One region of the Dielma fastidiosa genome, then DNA from elsewhere that is predicted to be linked to it. Evidence: a T-box and tRNA genes for the amino acid it is inferred to sense, from the RefSeq annotation. Region 1 holds a T-box; the other holds one or more tRNA genes.
The links. A T-box is a leader RNA that pairs with one kind of tRNA and senses whether it is charged. The one in region 1 lies ahead of metG (methionine--tRNA ligase), so its partner is inferred to be a tRNA-Met.
Positions count from the first base shown of each region.

Region 2: it has a tRNA-Met gene. The T-box ahead of metG (methionine--tRNA ligase) is inferred to sense a tRNA for this amino acid. The anticodon was not compared.

Region 1 is NZ_QRQL01000002.1:525,753-535,691, reverse strand. Features, by position in the region: gene DWZ33_RS07255 (PHP domain-containing protein) at 1-674, shown strand, start outside; gene DWZ33_RS07250 (AraC family transcriptional regulator) at 703-1,698, opposite strand; gene DWZ33_RS07245 (PTS sugar transporter subunit IIABC) at 1,836-3,686, shown strand; gene DWZ33_RS07240 (glycoside hydrolase family 1 protein) at 3,696-5,156, shown strand; gene DWZ33_RS07235 (hypothetical protein) at 5,281-5,664, shown strand; T-box leader at 5,751-5,951, shown strand; gene metG (methionine--tRNA ligase) at 5,987-7,930, shown strand; gene DWZ33_RS07225 (GNAT family N-acetyltransferase) at 7,930-8,370, shown strand; gene DWZ33_RS07220 (PadR family transcriptional regulator) at 8,495-8,833, shown strand; gene DWZ33_RS07215 (permease prefix domain 1-containing protein) at 8,835-9,512, shown strand; gene DWZ33_RS07210 (class I SAM-dependent methyltransferase) at 9,596-9,939, shown strand, end outside.
Region 2 is NZ_QRQL01000001.1:298,164-308,102, reverse strand. Features, by position in the region: gene DWZ33_RS01660 (V-type ATP synthase subunit I) at 1-727, shown strand, start outside; gene DWZ33_RS01655 (ATP synthase subunit C) at 742-1,185, shown strand; gene DWZ33_RS01650 (V-type ATP synthase subunit F) at 1,203-1,511, shown strand; gene DWZ33_RS01645 (V-type ATP synthase subunit E family protein) at 1,522-2,118, shown strand; gene DWZ33_RS01640 (V-type ATP synthase subunit A) at 2,150-3,901, shown strand; gene DWZ33_RS01635 (V-type ATP synthase subunit B) at 3,919-5,361, shown strand; gene DWZ33_RS01630 (V-type ATP synthase subunit D) at 5,366-5,998, shown strand; tRNA gene DWZ33_RS01625 (tRNA-Arg) at 6,278-6,354, shown strand; tRNA gene DWZ33_RS01620 (tRNA-Pro) at 6,375-6,451, shown strand; tRNA gene DWZ33_RS01615 (tRNA-Met) at 6,459-6,535, shown strand; tRNA gene DWZ33_RS01610 (tRNA-Ile) at 6,560-6,636, shown strand; tRNA gene DWZ33_RS01605 (tRNA-Ser) at 6,657-6,747, shown strand; tRNA gene DWZ33_RS01600 (tRNA-Met) at 6,790-6,866, shown strand; tRNA gene DWZ33_RS01595 (tRNA-Phe) at 6,870-6,945, shown strand; gene DWZ33_RS01590 (EAL domain-containing protein) at 7,340-8,653, shown strand; gene DWZ33_RS01585 (HAD-IB family hydrolase) at 8,774-9,502, shown strand; gene DWZ33_RS01580 (ComEC/Rec2 family competence protein) at 9,621-9,939, shown strand, end outside.

The DNA.
Region 1 (9,939 bases):
ATCTGCATCTGTTAGGCTATGGTATTGATTATAAGGATGAACGTTATATTCAGCTCAGCAACTATCATTTGAAACAGGAGCGCAAGGCTTCGATTGAACGAGTAGATAAATTTGAAGCTGTCACCGGCTTAAAGCTTGATGTTGATTTACTTCTGTCAATGAACAACGCCGGGATTATTACCGGGGAAATGATTGGCGAACAGCTGCTGAACAATCCGGCTTATGCGGATGAAGAATTATTAAAGCCATATCGTGTCGGCGGTGAACGCAATGATAATCCATATGTAAACTTCTATTGGGACTTTTTCGCCCAAGGGAAACCAGCCTATGTTGATATAGCCTACCCAACATTGCAGGATATGGTTGAGTTGATTAAGGATACCGGCGGTATTCCAATTCTTGCCCATCCAAAGAAACCATTTGGCTGTGACAGTGAAACATTAAAGGCCATTCTTGACTGCGGCGTACGCGGACTGGAGGTCTTCAGCAGTTATCATAGCCCTGAGGAAATTGCCTGCTACCTGCAGATTGTCAAAGAGACATCATGCTTAGTAACATGCGGCAGTGATTTCCATGGCAAGACAAAGCCAAGTATTGAAATGGGTGTCAGCGGGGCTGAACCTAAATATGATAAATTGATTTCCATCTTTACAAAGAAATTTATTGATGCATAAGGAATCTTCGGATTCCTTTTTTTGTATTCTAAAGCAATGAATCATATTTTAATTCACGGTATTTTTGCGGTGTCATTTTATAAATTGCTTCAAATTTCTTATAGAAAAAGCCTAAATTATCATAACCTACTTTATTGGCAATTTCATAAATCGGCATTTCTGTATTTGATAAATAGAAACATGCCTGACACATCCTTTGCAGAATGATTAATTCTTTAAACGATTTGCCTGTGCCTTTTTTTATATATGAACTTAAGTATTGAGGCGTGAAACCAAAAACATCAGCGGTGTCTTGAAGCGAAGTAGTAAAACAATGATCTTCAATATAATTTAGAATCGACATTAAATGATTTTTATTCTTCTTCTCATTCATCTGCTGATTTTTATATTTCCTCAATATTTCACAGAATAATAAAATCATATAAGCATCAATGACCTTGTCACTGCAGAATATAGGTTCATAATGCTCACATAAAATGTTTTGAATAATTGTATGAATTTGATTATCTTCTTGTTTTTTAAATAATAGATACTGATCATGTTTGGCATTGGAAGAAAGTGAATTAAGTAAAAAACTATTGATGATGCCATTATCCCCTAAGCGATTTAAAAATCCCTGTGTTAAATATTCCTTGCGGATTTCAATAGAAATGATGATATCCTCTTCATTTAGATAGGCGATGGAATGCGGTACATTGGTATCTAACATACATATATCCCCTTGTTCCATGAATACCTTCTTCCCATCGATTGTCTGCGTACATTTTCCTGAATAAACATAAATAAATTCAATCACTGTATGAATATGCTCAGGAATAAAAGTGAAACGTGATTCTTTATTTACGATAACATATTTATTTTCAAAGAGTGAATTGAAAGTAAACAAATACATTGAGCGGTCTTGATAGTTAATTTTTTGGATATTTTTATAGCGTTCTGACAGTGTCAAAGGATCATGGCCTTGATGATATTGTTCAGATTTTGTTAATTGAAATAAAGAAGCTTCTAGTTTTTTTATGTTCATGGGATCACCTGGCTTAAGTTTAAAATATTAAGTTTGGTAAGTCAACGCGTTTTATTAGGAAATTGTAAACGGATTCATTAACAGATATCATAATAGTGTAAGAACGGTTCTGACAAGTAAAAAAGAAAGGATAAGCGATGGATATGAATAAAAAGCTTAAAATAGATGTATTATCGCCCGCAGCCGGACAATATGTTCCTTTGCGTGAAATCAAGGATGAGACATTCAGCAGCGGTGTAATGGGGAGCGGCTTTGGCATTATGCCAACAAAGGGTGTAATTTATGCGCCGGTAAATGGAACTGTCTCAATGCTGTTTCCTACCGGTCACGCGATTGGTTTTACTGCCGAGAATGGTTTAGAAATCCTTGTTCATATCGGTATTGATACAGTGAATCTGAACGGCAAGGGGTTTGAAGTGCTGAAAAAAACTGGTGACACTGTGCATGCAAATGAACCAGTGATTAAATTTGATATCGATGCGATTAAAGAAGCTGGCTTAGATCCAACAGTAATTGTTATTTATACAAATGAGAGTAAGTATACAATTGAGAATTATGAAGCAGTTCAATTGGCATTGGATACTAGAGTAGCCCAATCCTTCAGGAAGGAAGCGAATGTGATGAAAAAAGATTTAAGTAAGTATGAATATGGTGCCATGTGCTCAGAGATATTAGAAATTATCGGCGGTAAAGAAAATATCGCCAATGTATTCCACTGTATTACTCGATTGAGAATTGTGCCGGTTAACCGTGATTTGGTTGATGTTGAAAAGCTGAAAAATGTGAAAGGTATTTTAAAGGTTGTTGAATCAAGCGGTCAAATCCAATGTGTAATCGGTACTACAGTACCTGAAGTATTTAATGAATTCATTGAAATTTCGGGTGTAACTGCTGAATCTACAAGCACCGGCAATATCAAAGAAAAGAAACCCAACCTGATTACCCGCGGCCTCAATACCTTGGCATCCTGTGTCAGCCCGGGGTTATACGCTATTGTTGCCGGCGGTATGATAAAGGGAATCGTTGCTTTAATAACTGCATTAGGTTTAGTAGATGCTTCATCACAAATCATTACCGTATTAAATGCTGTCGGTGATGCACCCTTCTATTTCATGCCGTTTACCGTTGGCTTTAATGCCGCTAAACGTTTTAAGGTAAAAGAAGTATTTGGTATCATGACAGCCGGTATTTTGATGTACTCGACATTTGCAGCACCGGCAGAAGGAATAACCAGCTATGCTTTTGGTTTTCTGACCATACCGGCCTATAATTATAAAGCATCAATATTCCCGGTAATCTTGTCAGTGTGGATTTTCTCGGTTATATTCCATTTCATTGATAAAAAAATGCCTAAAAATCTACGCATTGTCTTCTCAGGCGCGTTGTCATTCTTGATAGCTGCTCCTCTGTTTCTGGCCTTTGCCGCTCCAATCGGCAATGAGATTGCTAAGCTTATGACTGGCACGTTTGCATGGTTATTTACAAATGCAGGTCCGTTTGCCGGCGCGTTGTTCTGCGGCATCATTCCTTTAACAATTATCTTTGGTATTAAAGGCTGGTCAGCCATTGAACTGCAGAATTTATCAACCTTAGGTTATGATTACATGCTGCCTAATTTCTTCTATTCAAATCTAGCCGTATCTGGCGCGATCCTCGCTTATTCGTTAAAGCAAAAACCAAGCGATAACCGATCAGCAGCAATCTCTACTGGTTTGGTATGTATTCTAGGTATTACTGAACCTGCATTGTATGGTTATGCACTGCCGGAAAAGAAGCCTTTATATGCAGCAATGCTGGGCGGTGCGATAGCCGGGGCGGTAGCGATGCTTTTAGGTGTTGTTACCTATGCATTCTCAATGCCTGGTATCACAAGTATCGCAACATATGTTGATAACGGCAGCAATTTCTTGATGCTGCTGATTACAATGGCGGTAGCATGGGGAGCATCATTTGCGATTTCATATGCGATTACTAAGAAAGAACAATAGAGGTGGAGTATGAAAAAAGGATTTCCAGAAGGATTTTTATGGGGCGGCGCGATTGCGGCTTCACAAGCAGACGGCGCTTATAATCAAGGCGGTAAAGGTTTAGATACTCAGGATTTAAGATATTTTGATGCGGCTTGGACCAAGGAAGAGCGCGCGATGTTTAAAAACCGCAGAATCAATGGTGAAAAATATAAAAAGGCATTAACTGATGATGATACTGTTCACTATCCATTCAGATGGGGAATTGATTTCTATAACCATTATAAAGAGGATGTGAAGCTGTTTGCGGAATTAGGTATCAAAGTATTGCGCACATCGATTAACTGGGCGAGAATTTATCCCAATGGGGATGATGAAATGCCTAATGAAGAGGGGATTCAGTTTTATATAGATTTATTTAATGAATGCCATAAATATGGTATTAAAGTATTCGCAACCATTCTTCATTACAATATACCTGTGAATCTGGTAGAAAAATACGGCGGCTGGAAGAACCGTAAAACCATTGATTTTTATGTTAAATATGCGACAACATTATTTGTAAGACTTGGCGACAGAGTTGATTATTGGCTGCCCTTTAATGAATTTAATGCCGGCAGATTTAATCCTTATAACGGTGTGTGTCTAGTGGAGGATCAGGAAGCAGATTATGTTAATGCGATATTCCAATGTCTTCATCATCAATTCATCGCTAATGCATTGACAATAAAAGCGGGTCATGAGATTTTGCCGGGGTCAATGATTGGCGGTATGATTGCCAGATTTACAACATACCCGGCCACTTGTCATCCTGATGATGTGATGCAGATGATCTTAGATGATCAATATTCAAATTGGTTCTATCTGGATGTAATGGCTAGAGGAAAATATCCTGCCTATATTGAACGGTATTTTGATAAAGAAAACATTCAGATTAAAAAAGAAGCGGACGATGATATGATTTTAAGTGAAAATACGATTGACTTCACAGCCTTCTCCTATTATTTTTCACAGGTTTCTACCACTAAACAAGGCTGGGAGAAGACGGCGGGTAATCTGATCATGGCTAATAAAAATCCGTATTTAGAAACCAGTGAATGGGGATGGCAGAAAGATCCGGTTGGACTGCGGATTACATTGAATCAGATTTATGATCGTTATCAATTGCCGGTATTTGTTGCGGAAAATGGATTAGGCGCCAAAGATATCCTTGAAGCTGACGGGACTGTTCACGATCCATATAGAATTGATTATTTAAAAACTCATATCGCGCAAATGAAAGAGGCAGTTATCGATGGTGTTGATTTGTTAGGATATACGATGTGGGGCTTCATCGATATTGTCTCATGCGGACCTATGGAAATGAGTAAGCGCTATGGAGTAATCTATGTTGACCGAGATGACGAGGGAAAGGGTACCAATAAACGATACAAAAAAGATTCTTTTTACTGGTATAAAAAATGTATCGAAACCAATGGTGATACTGAATAATTAAATGATGTAGTATAAAGCAGTATCTCTCATGAGGAGATACTGCTTTTGCTTATTCTAGCTGGGTGCGTGATTTTGTGTATTTATAAGCGGTCTTAAGCATAGAATGCCATGAGGTGATTGAATGTTTGACCGTCTGAACTGCATCATGGTTGATTTGCTGATCCAATTTTCGCCCTATGTACTCTGGGCCATTTGTTTTGTATTTCTGCTCAGCAATGCTGTCAGTCTTGAATTTTATCATACATATGTAAGATTAATGCCATTGTTAACGCTTCTTACAATATTCAGATTTTGTAAGACAACCAATGGTGAGGCGTTTTTTGACTGTCATCCTTATGGCTGCGGCATCTATGTGATGCAGGGACTGATCCCATGGCTTCTCATTCAGCTCTTCGGCTTTGTGGGGATGGAATTATCATTATTTTTTATAATTGGTCTGCATACTTTCAGTGATCGTTATCTTATTTTTATGGCAGATAAACTGCCTTCTATAAAGATAAAATAATACTTTTTGATTGTTTAGTCATGGTTTAAATAAGGAAACATTGACTTTTACTTGATTAAAGAAAAATAATTGCATATAATAATCAAGTAAAGGTTAAGACGGAAAGAGTAGTACCTGATGAACTGACAGAGAGCGGATGGCTGGTGGAAATCCGCAGGGATAAGGGTATGAAGATGGCTCCTGAACTGTTTTTCTGAATCGTTAGGAAAAAACGTAACTGCGCGTTAAGCAGATGAGGTGTACGATGTACACAAATTAAGGTGGTACCACGAGATTTCGTCCTTTGGCGGAATCTTTTTTTATTAAAGCAGGAGGATGCGACATGAAAAATAAAGGTAAATATTATTTGACGACGGCGATTGCCTATACGTCAGGGAAACCGCATATCGGCAATACATACGAAATTATACTTTCAGATGCGATTGCCCGTTATCGCCGTTCACAGGGGTATGATGTGTTCTTTCAGACAGGAACTGATGAGCATGGACAGAAAATTGAAGAAAAGGCAGTAGCTGCCGGAGTTACACCACAGGCATATGTTGATGGTGTGGCGGATGTGATTCGTGAGAATTATAAACTGATGAATATTTCTTACGATTATTTTGTGAGAACTACCGATGATTATCATGTGAAGCAGGTACAGAAAATCTTTAAAAAGCTTTACGAACAGGGTGATATTTACAAAGGTAAATATGAAGGCCTGTATTGTACGCCATGTGAGTCCTTCTGGACTGAAAGCCAGCTTGTCGATGGGAAATGTCCTGACTGCGGCCGGCCAGTTCAGAAAGCAACTGAGGAAGCGTATTTTTTCAATCTGCAGAAATATGCTCAGCGCTTGATTGATCATATTGAATCTCATCCTGAATTTATTCAGCCTGAATCAAGAAAAAATGAAATGCTGAATAATTTCATCAAACCGGGACTGCAGGATCTTTGCGTTTCCAGAACTTCTTTTAAATGGGGGATTCCGGTTGACTTTGATGATAAGCATGTGGTTTATGTATGGATTGACGCGTTATCAAACTATATTACAAGCTTAGGCTTTGATGCGGATGGCAACCATGGTGAAAACTATAAGAAATACTGGCCGGCCGATGTTCATGTCATCGGTAAAGATATTCTGAGATTCCATACGATTTATTGGCCGATTATGCTGATGGCATTAGGACAGCCGCTGCCTAAACAGGTATTTGGTCATCCTTGGCTGTTAGTCGGCGATGGCAAAATGAGTAAATCCAAAGGCAATGCCATTTATGCGGATGAGCTGGTGAAGTATTTCGGTGTCGATGCCGTGCGTTATTTCTGTCTGAGTGAAATGCCTTATGCTCAGGATGGTACGATTACATGGGAACTGATGATCGAACGAATCAATTCTGATTTGGCGAACGTACTCGGCAATCTGGTGAACCGCACCATTTCAATGACCAATAAATATTTTGCGGGCGAGGTTAGCAATCCTGAAGCTAATGAACCGCTGGATGAGGAATTGAAACAGGCGGCAATGAACGCGGTTAAGGGTGCTGAGAAGAAGATGGATGAGCTGCGCGTCGGTGATGCGATTGCGGAAATCTTCGTTCTGCTTAAACGCTGCAACAAATACATTGATGAGACAACACCTTGGACATTGGCGAAAGAAGGTAAAAATGATCGTCTGGCAACGGTGCTGTATAATCTGCTTGAAGGGATCCGCATCGCGGCTATTCTGCTTGAACCATTCCTGCCAGAAACGGCGGAAAAGATTTTCGCACAATTGAATACGGAAGTAACTGATTTAGATACTTGTGAAAGCTTCGGTCATTTGGAATGCGGTAAAAAAGTCATCGCAAAGCCGGAAATTCTATTTGCCCGCATTGATGCAAAGGAAATGCTGGATACTATCGAAAAGGATCATGAAAAAGCGGCTGAACCTCTAAAGGAAGCTGAAGAAGCGGAAAAGAAACCGGAAATTACTTTTGATGATTTCTCTAAAATAGAATTAAAGACAGGCACGATTCTGAAGTGTGAAAAACATCCTAAGGCGGATAAGCTTTTAGTTTCCCAAATTGATGTTGGCAATGGTGATGTGCGTCAGATTGTCAGCGGCATTGCGACCCATTTCACACCTGAAGATATGGTTGGCAGACAGGTTATCGTTGTGACTAACTTAAAACCGGCAAAACTGCGCGGTGTGGAAAGTCAGGGTATGATCTTAGTCGGTGAAACAGCCAATGATGAACAGTTGGCATTAGCTGCCTGTGATTTGCCGAATGGCTCAATCGTACGTTAATGAGTGAACTGATTGAATTCAAGCTCATTGATCTGAATTCAGTGGATTACCTTGTTGAGAAGCAGCTTCGTGAGGATCTGCTCAGAAAACCGCTGGGCTTGATTCTCTCACATGAAGATCTGCGCTATGATCATTTATTTACCCATGCCGGTGCTTTTATTCAGGGGCATTTAGTTGGCTGTCTGATCTGGCGTAATGTTAGTGAGACATGTGTACAAATCAAGCAAGTATGCGTGCATCCTGCTTATCAAGGCAGACAGATCGGCTCAGCAATGATGAGATTCGCGCAGCAGGAAATTGCCAAGGCAGGAAATCAGGAAATCATGCTTCATGCAAGAATTAATGCCTGGTCATTCTATCAGCGATTGGGTTATGAATTCAGCAGTGATGAGTTTAAAGAGGTTGGCATCATTCATCGTGAAATGCGTAAAATATTATAGAAATAGGACGGAAATGGTTTTACTGTTTCCGTTTTTTTTATAAATTCTATTAAACTACTTTATCTGTCGTAGTAGTTGTGCTATACTGAAGGTACTTCATCAGGTGGAGTAGTTAGGAGGCGCTATGATCAGCAGTGATGTATTGCGTGGTTATAATGATACGATCGTATTGGCTTGTCTGCTTGATAAAGATTCATACGGCTATGAAATCAATAAGCAGATCAGAGATCAGTCAAGAGGTTACTATCATATTAAAGAAACCACACTGTATTCAGTGTTTAACCGATTAGAGAAGCATGGCTTTATTACCTCCTATTTTGGTAATGAATCATTGGGGAAACGGCGGACTTATTATCATATAACACCCAAGGGGTATGAATATTATTGCAGTAAATGTCAGGAATGGAAGGAAACTCAAGAACTGATTGACGCATTTGTCAGAGAAACGATCGAGGAGAAATAATATGGAAAAAATTAGAGTATTTGTGGATAATGTATTTTCCGGTTTGCCTAAAACTAAAGAAGTAATCGACATGAAAAGAGATATTCTAAGTAATATGGAGGAACATTATCTTGAGTTAATTAAACAGGGGAAGGATGAGGATTCAGCATTTGGTATTGTCGTTTCTGAGTTTGGCAGTATTGAAGATATCCGCCGTGAGTTAAACCTTGATGAAATTTTATATAATGAAAGCAATTTGCCGATCGATGAGGATAATCCGATGATATCCTATTTTCAGCGTAAATTCAGAAATGGTATTATTGCGGGCGTTGTCTGTTGTATCATTGGGGTATTTGGCACAGCTGTTATTTATGAGATTTTTTATTATAACTATTTGGTAGAAGCGATGCAGATCGCATGGTTTAGTGTATTTGTCTGTATCGGTGTGATTTTATTTATCTACTGGGGAATGGAAAAGGATCGCTTTGAGAAAAGCTGCGGCAGTCTGAATGGGATGGAAGCCTTTCAGGAAGCACCGATGAAAAATAAAAAAATGAAGGGAATCATTAATGGTATATTATGGCAGTTAACTGTATTGATTTATTTGCTGATGGGTTTCTTTATGGGATTATGGCATCCAGGGTGGATTATCTTTATCATATCAGCGATTATCAGCAGTGTTATCAATGCCTTCCTTTAAGCAGCTGCGGCTGCTTTTTATGTTGTAGGCAGTCAATGTTTGTGATAATATATACAAAATACATTGAATGTGGAGGTAAGAGTATGAATGAAATTGAAAAATGGTATGATGAAGTTTATGATGAATGGACACGGCTTGATCGGCATCGTGTTGAGTTTGATATTACAAAACGGTATCTTGATCATTATCTTAAAGGGGATAAGTTAAAAATCTTTGATATCGGCGGCGGCCCGGGACGCTATTCGATCTATCTGGCGGAAAAAGGTCATCAGGTAACACTGCTTGATCTGTCTGGCAAAAATGTTGAGATGGCTAAAATTAAAGCGAAAGAAGCTGGTGTTGAGCTTGCGGGTGCGGTTAAAGGCAACGCCTTGGACTTAAGTGAATTTGAAAGTGAAGCGTATGATGTTGTTTTATTGATGGGACC
Region 2 (9,939 bases), on a different contig from region 1:
CTTTGGCTTGATTTTTGGATCAGTCTTTGGCAATGAGGAACTGTTGAATCCGATGTTTCATGCGCTGGGCTTTGCGGAAAAACCGTTTGAAGTCATGGCACCTAGCTTTGTTATGCCGCTTTTGATCAGTGCGATTGCGATTGGCGCGGTTTTGATTTTAGTATCTATGCTGATCAATGTGACACAGAGTCTAAAAAACAAGCAGTTGGGTAAGGCGCTGTTTTCACAAAACGGCATCGCTGGATTTGTATTGTATGGCTCATTATTAGTGGGTATTGCATTACAGATGGGTGCCGGCATTCAGGTGCTGACGCTGCCTTATATTTTGATACTGATTGGTATTCCAGCTGTCTTGATTTTTATGCAGGAGCCGCTGGAAAGGCTGTTAGAACATGAAAAACTATTCCCGAATGGTTTTGGCGGTTTCTTTATGGAAGCCTTCTTTGAGATGTTTGAAATCTGTCTGACCTTTTTGGCAAATACAATGTCATATTTGCGTGTCGGCGGTTTCGTATTATCCCATGCCGGTATGATGCTGGTTGTCAGCACTTTGATGAGCATGGTTGGTAATGCCAGTCCGCTTGTCTTCGTCTTAGGAAATATTTTCGTAATGGTACTTGAAGGTATGATTGTGGGTATTCAGGTACTGCGTCTTGAATTCTATGAAATGTTCTCACGTTACTTTGATGGTAACGGCATCGCTTTTAAAGCGCTGAATAACAATTAAATTAGGAGGAACTTATGAACTTACTAGAACTTTTATTACCAGCTTTAATTATTGTTTTAATTTCACTGCCTTTGGTCAATGTATTTAAGGGAAAGACTTCTTTGAAACAAGCCAGAACACGTTTGGCTGCTCATACAAGTATGTTCTTTGCGGTATTATGCGCATTTGTTTTATTTGAAATCAACGGCTTTCACGTATTTGCGGAAGGTGATGTAAATGCTGTGAATTCAATTGTTGGCACAGCGGCTCAGGGCATGGGCTTCTTAGCGGCAGCATTAGCTACCGGGATGTCTGCTTTAGGGGCTGGTGTGGCCGTTGCAGCAGCTGCTCCGGCAGCAATCGGTGCTTTCTCTGAGAATGAGAAGAACTTTGGTAAATCAATGATTTTCGTAGCCCTTGGTGAAGGTGTTGCGATTTATGGTGTATTAATTTCAATCCTGATTATCAATAAGCTGTAAGATGGGATGTGAGGACGATGAAATTTTTCTTGATCAGTGACAATATTGATACCCAGATGGGATTGCGGCTGGCAGGAATTGAAGGCGTTGTAGTACATGAACGGCATGAAATGCTGGAAACCTTGGAAAAGGTAATGCATGATGATGAGGTTGCAATCGTGCTGCTGACGACCAAACTGATTGAACTGTGTCCTGATGTAATATCTGAAATCAAATTGAAACAAAAGAAACCGCTGATTGTTGAAATTCCTGACCGTCATGGCGACAGCAAAATCGGTGAAACGATTGACCGCTATGTCAGTGAAGCAATCGGTGTAAAACTATAGAGGTGAAGCGATGAAAAATATAGAAGAAGTCGTTCGCTACATTGAAGATGAAATTTCAAAGACTGCCGATGCGGAATGCAGCAGTATTTTAGCCGAGGTAAATGAAGCTAAGGCAAAGGCGGAAGAAGAGCTTTATAAGGAAGCTAAGAAGGATACGCAGCTGCAGCTTGCCAGTCAGCTGGCGGAAATCGAGGCTGAAGCGGCCATTGAAATATCAAAAAGCAATAGTGAGACTACAAAGAAATTAATTGCGAAACGGGAAGCTTATACAGAAATGGTGTTTGCGGAAGTAATCCGTACGTTAAATGAATTTACGGCAAGTAAGGATTATGAGGCATTTCTGATTAAAAAAGCTCAGAAGATGGCAGCTGTCTGCTCGCTTGACGGCTCAGCATTCCTGATTCGCAAGCAGGATGAAAAATATGCGGCGGCAATCAGCAGCGCTTATGGTCATCAGTGTGAGGTTAAAATTAATGCGTCGATTGCGATGGGCGGCTTTATTTTTGAGAATGCCCTCAGTCATGCAGTTTATGATGAAACGCTGGATGCCGCGTTTAAGGATCAGCATGAATGGTTTGCTAATCATTCAGGTCTAATTATCCAATAAGAAAGCAGGCAAACCTGCAAGAGGTGATAAAGTGAGTGAAAATGTAATTTATTCAATCAACGGGCCTGTTATAACTGTTAAGGATGCAACTGATTTTTCAATGCTGGAAATGGTTTATGTCGGCAATGCCCGATTAATTGGTGAAGTTATTTCAATCAATAAGGGTAAAACGACAATTCAGGTTTATGAATCAACGACCGGTCTGCGGCCGGGTGAGCCTGTATTCAGCACAGGAAATCCAATCAGTTTAACACTTGGACCTGGTATTTTAAGAAATATTTTTGACGGCATTGAACGGCCGTTAAAAGAAATAGAGAAAGAATCCGGCGCGTTTATCGCGACCGGCAGTGCGGTGGCGCCGCTTGATGAGGAGCAATTATGGGATGTGACATTATGCGTCAAGCCTAATGATGAAGTTGCGGGCGGTACAATTTATGCCACTGTTCCTGAAACGAAACTGATTGAGCACAAATGTATGGTGCCTCCTTATCAGCAGGGAAAGGTGACTTGGGTTGCACCTAATGGTCAATATAAGATTAATGATGTGGTTATGAAATTTGCGGATGCTGAGGGCAACGAGCATGAATGTACGCTTTGCCAGAAATGGCCGATTAAAAATGCCCGTCCAGTTAAGCATCGTCTGCCGATTTCGATTCCATTGATTACCGGCCAGCGGGTTGTTGATACACTGTTCCCAATTGCGAAGGGTGGTACGGCAGCTGTGCCGGGCGGCTTTGGTACAGGGAAGACAATGATGCAGCATCAGCTTGCTAAATGGTGTGATGCGGATATTATCGTTTATGTCGGCTGCGGTGAGCGCGGTAATGAGATGACTCAGGTTCTTGAAGAATTTCAGGAGCTGATCGACCCGAAGAGCAACTGCCCGCTGACTGACCGTACCGTTTTAATTGCGAATACGTCTAACATGCCGGTAGCTGCCCGTGAGGCTAGTATTTATACAGGAATTACGCTGGCTGAATACTATCGTGATATGGGCTATCATGTAGCAATCATGGCTGACTCAACGTCACGCTGGGCTGAAGCTTTGCGTGAAATCAGCGGCCGTTTGGAAGAAATGCCGGCTGAAGAAGGCTTCCCAGCTTATCTGCCGTCAAGGATTTCTCAATTCTATGAACGTGCCGGCTATATGGAAACATTAAACGGACAGGAAGGTTCGGTTTCAATTATCGGTGCCGTTTCGCCGCAAGGTTCAGATTTCTCAGAACCGGTAACACAGAATACAAAACGCTTTGTACGCTGCTTCTGGGCATTGGATAAGGCGTTGGCTTATGCCCGCCATTATGCGGCAGTAAACTGGACATTGAGTTATAGTGAATATATTCCGGATTTAGAAAAATGGTACAGCAAACACGTTGATCCGCGTTTTATGCGTGACCGTCAGGAAATCGCAGCAATTCTTGCGGAAGAAACTAAATTGATGGAAATTGTTAAATTGATTGGTTCTGATGTATTGCCTGATGATCAGAAATTAACGATTGAAATTGCTAAACTGATTCGTGTAGGTTATTTGCAGCAGAATGCTTTCCATCCGGAGGATACGTATGTACCGCTTGAAAAGCAGCTGAAGATGATGGATGTTATTCTGCATTTAAATCGCCGCTGCAAAGAAGCTATCGCTAAAAATATACCGGTGAGCACAATTATGCAGCTGGGTTTATTTGATAAGGTTGTCAAGATGAAATACGATGTGCCTAATAATAATCTTGCACTTCTTGATACTTATAAGGATATGATCGATAAAGCGATGCTGACGATCCAATAGAAGGGAGGAATTCGTTAATGAGCCTTCAATATGTAGGTTTAAGTGAAATAAATGGCCCGCTTGTCGTGCTTGATAATGTTGAAAATGCCAGCTTTGATGAGATGGTAGAAATCGCATTAAAAGATGGCCGCACAAGAATGGGCAGAATTGTAGAAATTGAAGGAAAGCGATGTGTGATTCAGGTTTTTGAAGGAACTAATACACTTTCTTTAACAAATACCAAAACCAGATTGCTGGGTCATCCGATGGAGATGCCGCTTTCTAAGGAAATTTTAGGCCGTACATTTAATGGTGCTGGGGTACCTATCGACGGACTTGGCAGTGTATTTGCGGAAAAACGGGCCGATATCAATGGCCAGCCGCTGAATCCGGTATCCCGTGTTTATCCGCGTAACTATATTAATACAGGAATCTCATCCATCGATTGTCTGATGACGCTGATCCGCGGTCAGAAGCTGCCGATTTTCTCTGGCAGCGGTTTGCCGCATAATCAGTTGGCAGTGCAGATCGTCAAGCAGGCCAAGGTTGCCGATGATGAAGGAAAAGGCTTTGGTGTTGTCTTTGCTGCTATGGGTGTTACCAATGATGTCGCTGATTATTTTAAACGTTCTTTTGAAGAAGCAGGAGTTATGGAAAGAGTTGTGATGTTTATCAATCTTTCTAATGACCCGATTATTGAACGTATTTTAACACCGCGCTGTGCCTTAACAGCCGCTGAGTATCTTGCTTATGAGCATGATATGCATATTTTGGTCATCAATACTGATATCACATCTTATTGTGAAGCATTGCGTGAATTCTCTTCCAGTAAAGGAGAGATTCCAGGCCGTAAAGGCTATCCGGGCTATCTGTACTCAGATCTGGCATCACTTTATGAAAGAGCAGGTATTATTAAGGGCGCTAAAGGATCGGTGACGCAGATTCCAATTCTGACCATGCCAAATGATGATATTACGCATCCGGTACCCGATTTAACTGGGTATATTACAGAGGGACAGATTTCGTTGGATCGTAATTTAACAGCGATGGGGATTTATCCGCCGGTAGGCGTACTGCCTTCTTTATCACGACTGATGAAGGACGGCATCGGTGAAGGGTATACAAGAGCCGATCATTCAGCGGTAAGCAATCAGCTTTTTGCCTGCTATGCCAAGGTACAGGATGCCCGCTCACTTGCCTCAGTTATCGGTGAGGATGAGCTTTCTGACGCGGATAAGCAATATATGCAGTTTGGCAAGCTTTTTGAACAGCATTTTATCAATCAGGGATTTGATGAGAATCGCTCAATCGATGAAACGTTGGATCTTGGCTGGTCACTGCTATCCGTTTTGCCTAAAAATGAGTTGGATCGTGTAGATGATGCAGTCCTTGATCAATTCTATGATCATGAAGCAGCAGTTAAACGGTTTGATCTAAAAGAAGAAACGATCATTAAAGAATTAGCAAACCAGGGAGCGTAAGCCTATGGCTAATCAGGTAGCTCCGACAAAAGGTAATTTGATTGCCACTAAGAAATCACTGTCATTAGCATCTTTAGGTTATGATCTGATGGACCGTAAGCGTAATATCTTGATTCGTGAAATGATGGAGCAGGTTGAAAATGTGAAAATGCTTCGTGATGAAATAACCAAGACATATGCTGTCGCTTATTATGCTCTGCAGGAGGCCAATATGTCATTGGGTCTGATTACTGATATCGTCGATGCGATACCGGTAGATAATGGGCTTCAAGTCAGTTACCGCAGTGTTATGGGTGTGGAACTGCCGAAGATTCATTATGAAAAGCAGCCGATGGAATTGACGTATGGACTGGAGCGAGCAAATTCTAAGCTGGATTATGCCTACCGCTGCTTTGCGAAGGTTAAGGAAATGACAATTGTACTGGCAGAGGTTGAAAACAGCGTTTATCGGCTTGCTAATACGATACGCAAGACGCAAAAGCGGGCTAACGCTTTGAAGAATATTGTGATTCCTGATTTTAAGCTGACGGTAAAGAATATCAGTGACGCGCTTGAAGAAAAAGAGCGTGAAGAATTCTCGCGTCAGAAGGTAATCAAAACAACTAAGGATAAAATAAAAGAGGAAGCTGCCGAGTAAAATCGGCGGTTTTCTTTTGCGTTTTTTATGATTTGGGAATAAAAGTGTTTGCTTCAGGGCATACTTGATACGGAAAGTTACAGACAGAAAAGCTGTTTTAGTGAATATGTGTTTCAGCCTTTTAAGCATCAAGTGTGAGAATCAGCCTATTTAAAGGCTTCTGCGGCAATCGGGAAATTATTGATTAAAAAAATTAAAAAAAGTTAAAAAAATACTTGCATTATCTAAAGGTATTTGGTATTATAAATGGGCACTGATGAGACAGTGCGAAACACCGATGCGCCATTAGCTCAACTGGATAGAGCGTTTGACTACGGATCAAAAGGTTGTGGGTTCGATTCCTGCATGGCGCGCCATTTAATTTAATGTTTGTCGACGGGATGTAGCACAGCTTGGTAGTGCACTTGATTTGGGATCAAGGGGTCGCAGGTTCGAATCCTGTCATCCCGACCATTAATTTGGCTGGGTAGCTTAGTTGGCTAGAGCATCCGGTTCATACCCGGAAGGTCGTGGGTTCGAGTCCCACCCCAGCCACCAACTTATAGATCTAATTAAGGATGCGGACCCTTAGCTCAGTTGGTTAGAGCATCCGGCTCATAACCGGCGGGTCGTAGGTTCGAGTCCTACAGGGTCCACCAGCTTATTTTAAATTGAATATGGAGGAATACCCAAGTGGCTGAAGGGTCCGGTCTTGAAAACCGGTAGGTCGTGCGAGCGGCGCCTGGGTTCGAATCCCAGTTCCTCCGCCATTAAAAAAAGGTTAACAATTTCCTTAAAATTGTAATATATATCGCGGGATAGAGCAGTCTGGTAGCTCGTCGGGCTCATAACCCGGAGGTCGTTGGTTCAAATCCTTCTCCCGCAACCAAATGGTTCCGTAGCTCAGTCGGTAGAGCAAAGGACTGAAAATCCTTGTGTCGTTGGTTCGATTCCGACCGGAACCACCATTTGAAAACAATCCCTAGAAGTGAGGATAAGCCTTATTTCTAGGGTTTTTTTTGATTTTTGATATATCACTTAAATGTTCTAGATAAGGTCATGCCTATTTTATGACTATAAAAAGATGTTGATTTACCTTTTTATTGAGTTAAAATTAAGAATAGAAAGATTTTTGAGTTAGGAAAATTTTATTTTAGGTTTTATTTGAATTAAACGAAAGCCTGTGATTGAATAGCAGTTATATAGATTTCAATAATTAAGTTGAATAGAAAGTTTGATTGCAGGAGTAAGGGCCAATAAGGGCTAGTTCAGCGTACTTACTGATGATCATAAAGCTTAAAAGTTTGATTGCTTTATGAATTTTTGGTATAATTATCTAAATGCTGATGTGAGGTATTTTCAATGGTAAAGCAAACAACAAATAACGATCAAATTGATGAAATAACAGGCCGACCTAGTGCAGTGTGGCTAAGGCATATATATAAAGAAACAGTTTCGAAGGATTGTCAGCATTATGTATTTGCTACTGCAAATATTAAAGATTTTCGTTACTTCAATCTCAAATATGGTTTTGAACAGGGTAATCAAATCCTTAAAATAGTGCTTGACTGTCTTTATCATCATCTTGATGATAAAAGCTATGCGGCAAGAGTCTATGCTGATGAATTTCATCTTTTAATCTATTGTGAAGACTGTGATGCTTTTGTAGATAAGTTTTTAGTGCCATTTGTTGATGAGCTTTTTGATGTGGAAGAGCCAATGCTTTATCATAATATTTATATGTCTTTTGGTCTTTATAAGCTGGAGCATCCTAATGAGGACTATGCTCATATCTCGAATAAGGCTGAAATAGCCCGCTTGGAATGCCGTGAGCTTAAGCATCGTTCATTTAGCTTTGATGATTTAAATAAACAGAAGTATGATGAATACATGATGCGTCATGCCTTAAATGGCAAGCTGACAGAAGCGCGGCTAAATAAAGAATTTGTTCCTTATATCCAGCCTAAAATTGATCTGTCCAGCGAACAGATAGTTGGCGGCGAGATTTTAATGCGCTGGATCAATGAACAGGGTGAATTAATCCCTTTAACGAATTTCTTTTTTTCATTAAATGAAAAAGGTGATATTTATTTGATTGATCTGTATTTGTTTGATCAGGTTTGTCATTGGATGAATCAGCGCTTGAAAGCAAAGCTGCCTTTGGTGCCGGTAAGTTTTAATATAACCAATACTTCTTTCTTTGATATTAATTTTCTTGATGATTATTTAAATATTCTGCATCAATATGAGATTCCCAAGGAATATATTGAATTTGAATTTTTAGAGGATATTCAATATGGCTTGAATGAGCAGGTCATTGAAACCATTGAGAAGCTGAAAGCGATTGGTTTTACATGTTCTCTGGATGATTTTGGCAGCGGTTATTCTTCTTATAATGTATTATTAAAAACACAGGTTGATATTATCAAGCTGGATCGAATGTTTTTCCAGAAGCAGTTAACTGAGAAGTATGCGAAGATGCTGAATTACACCATCCTTGCATTAAAGGAAATGGATCTTAAAATTCTTGCAGAAGGTGTTGAAACTAAGGAATATGTTGACTTTCTTAAGTCTGCAGGCTGTGATTATGTGCAGGGATTCTATTATTATAAACCGATGCCGCTTGATGAATTCCAACAGCTGATTGATAAACAGGCAGAGGTTCAAACAGCTTAAAGGTTAGAATAAGGCAGAAGCTATTGAGGGTTATAACTCAAGCGGCTGCCTTTTTTGATTGCCAGAGTGTTTTTTGTAATAAGAAAAAGGTATAATATAAAAAAGTATAGGAGGTTTACAATGAAAAGGACAGCGGCATTTTTTGATATTGACGGAACGATTTATCGGGAAGGTCTAATTACTGAATTATTTAAGAAATTTGTGACTCATGAGCTTGTTGATCAGACACGCTGGCATGATGATGTCCGGCCGGTTTTTATGAAATGGGATCGCCGACAAGGGGAATATGATGATTATTTGATGAAAATGACAGATATATTTAAGGAAACCATTGTGGGTCTGTCTGAGGAACATGTTAAATTTATTGCCGCTAAGGTCATTGAACAGAAAGGAGATCGGGTATATACATTTACCCGTGATGAAATTTTGATGCATCGCAGACTAGGGCATTTGGTGATTGCGATATCGGGGTCACCTTATGAATTGGTTAGTGAAATGGCGGCTAAGTATGCGTTTGATGATTTTCGCGGTACAGTATATAAAACAGATGAAAAGGGTTGTTATACAGGTGAAATCATACCGATGTGGGATTCCCGCAGCAAGCAGAAAGCCATTCAGCAATTATGCAGTGAATATGATCTTGATTTGAATGAATGTTATGCTTATGGAGATACGACAGGTGATTTCACGATGTTTCAGCATGTGGGACATCCCTATGCGATAAATCCTACCAGAGAGCTGCTGAATCGGATTATGAACGATTCTGAGGTAAAGGCTAAAATTCAGGTAATTGTGGAGCGTAAGGATGTTGTTTATGAAATGGATATTCATAATATGAAACTGCGCTGATTTAGATGCTGGTGCTGAGGTAATCTAACATTATGCTTGTAAGAAATTGGAACCAATCAGCGTAAGACTGTAAATTAGCTCAATCATCGTTTATAATAAAAGTGTCAGGAGAGAAGATATGAAGTATATTGGAAAAGTGTTGATGATGCTAATGCTTATTCTTGGTGTCAGCGGCTGTCAGTCTTCTAGGGCTTATGAGGCGAAGCAGCCGCCAATGTCAGATCAGCTTGCGGAAGCGGTGAATGAAGATGCAGAAAATACAGAGGGTGAATTGGAAATTTACTTTTTGGATACGGGTAATTCTGACTGTATTTTCATTAATGCAGAGCAAAAGGTGCTGATTGATGCCGGAGATAATGATGATGAATCGATGATCGTTGATTTTTTGAAAGCATTGAAGATTGAGAAAATAGATTATTTGGTGAATACACATCCTG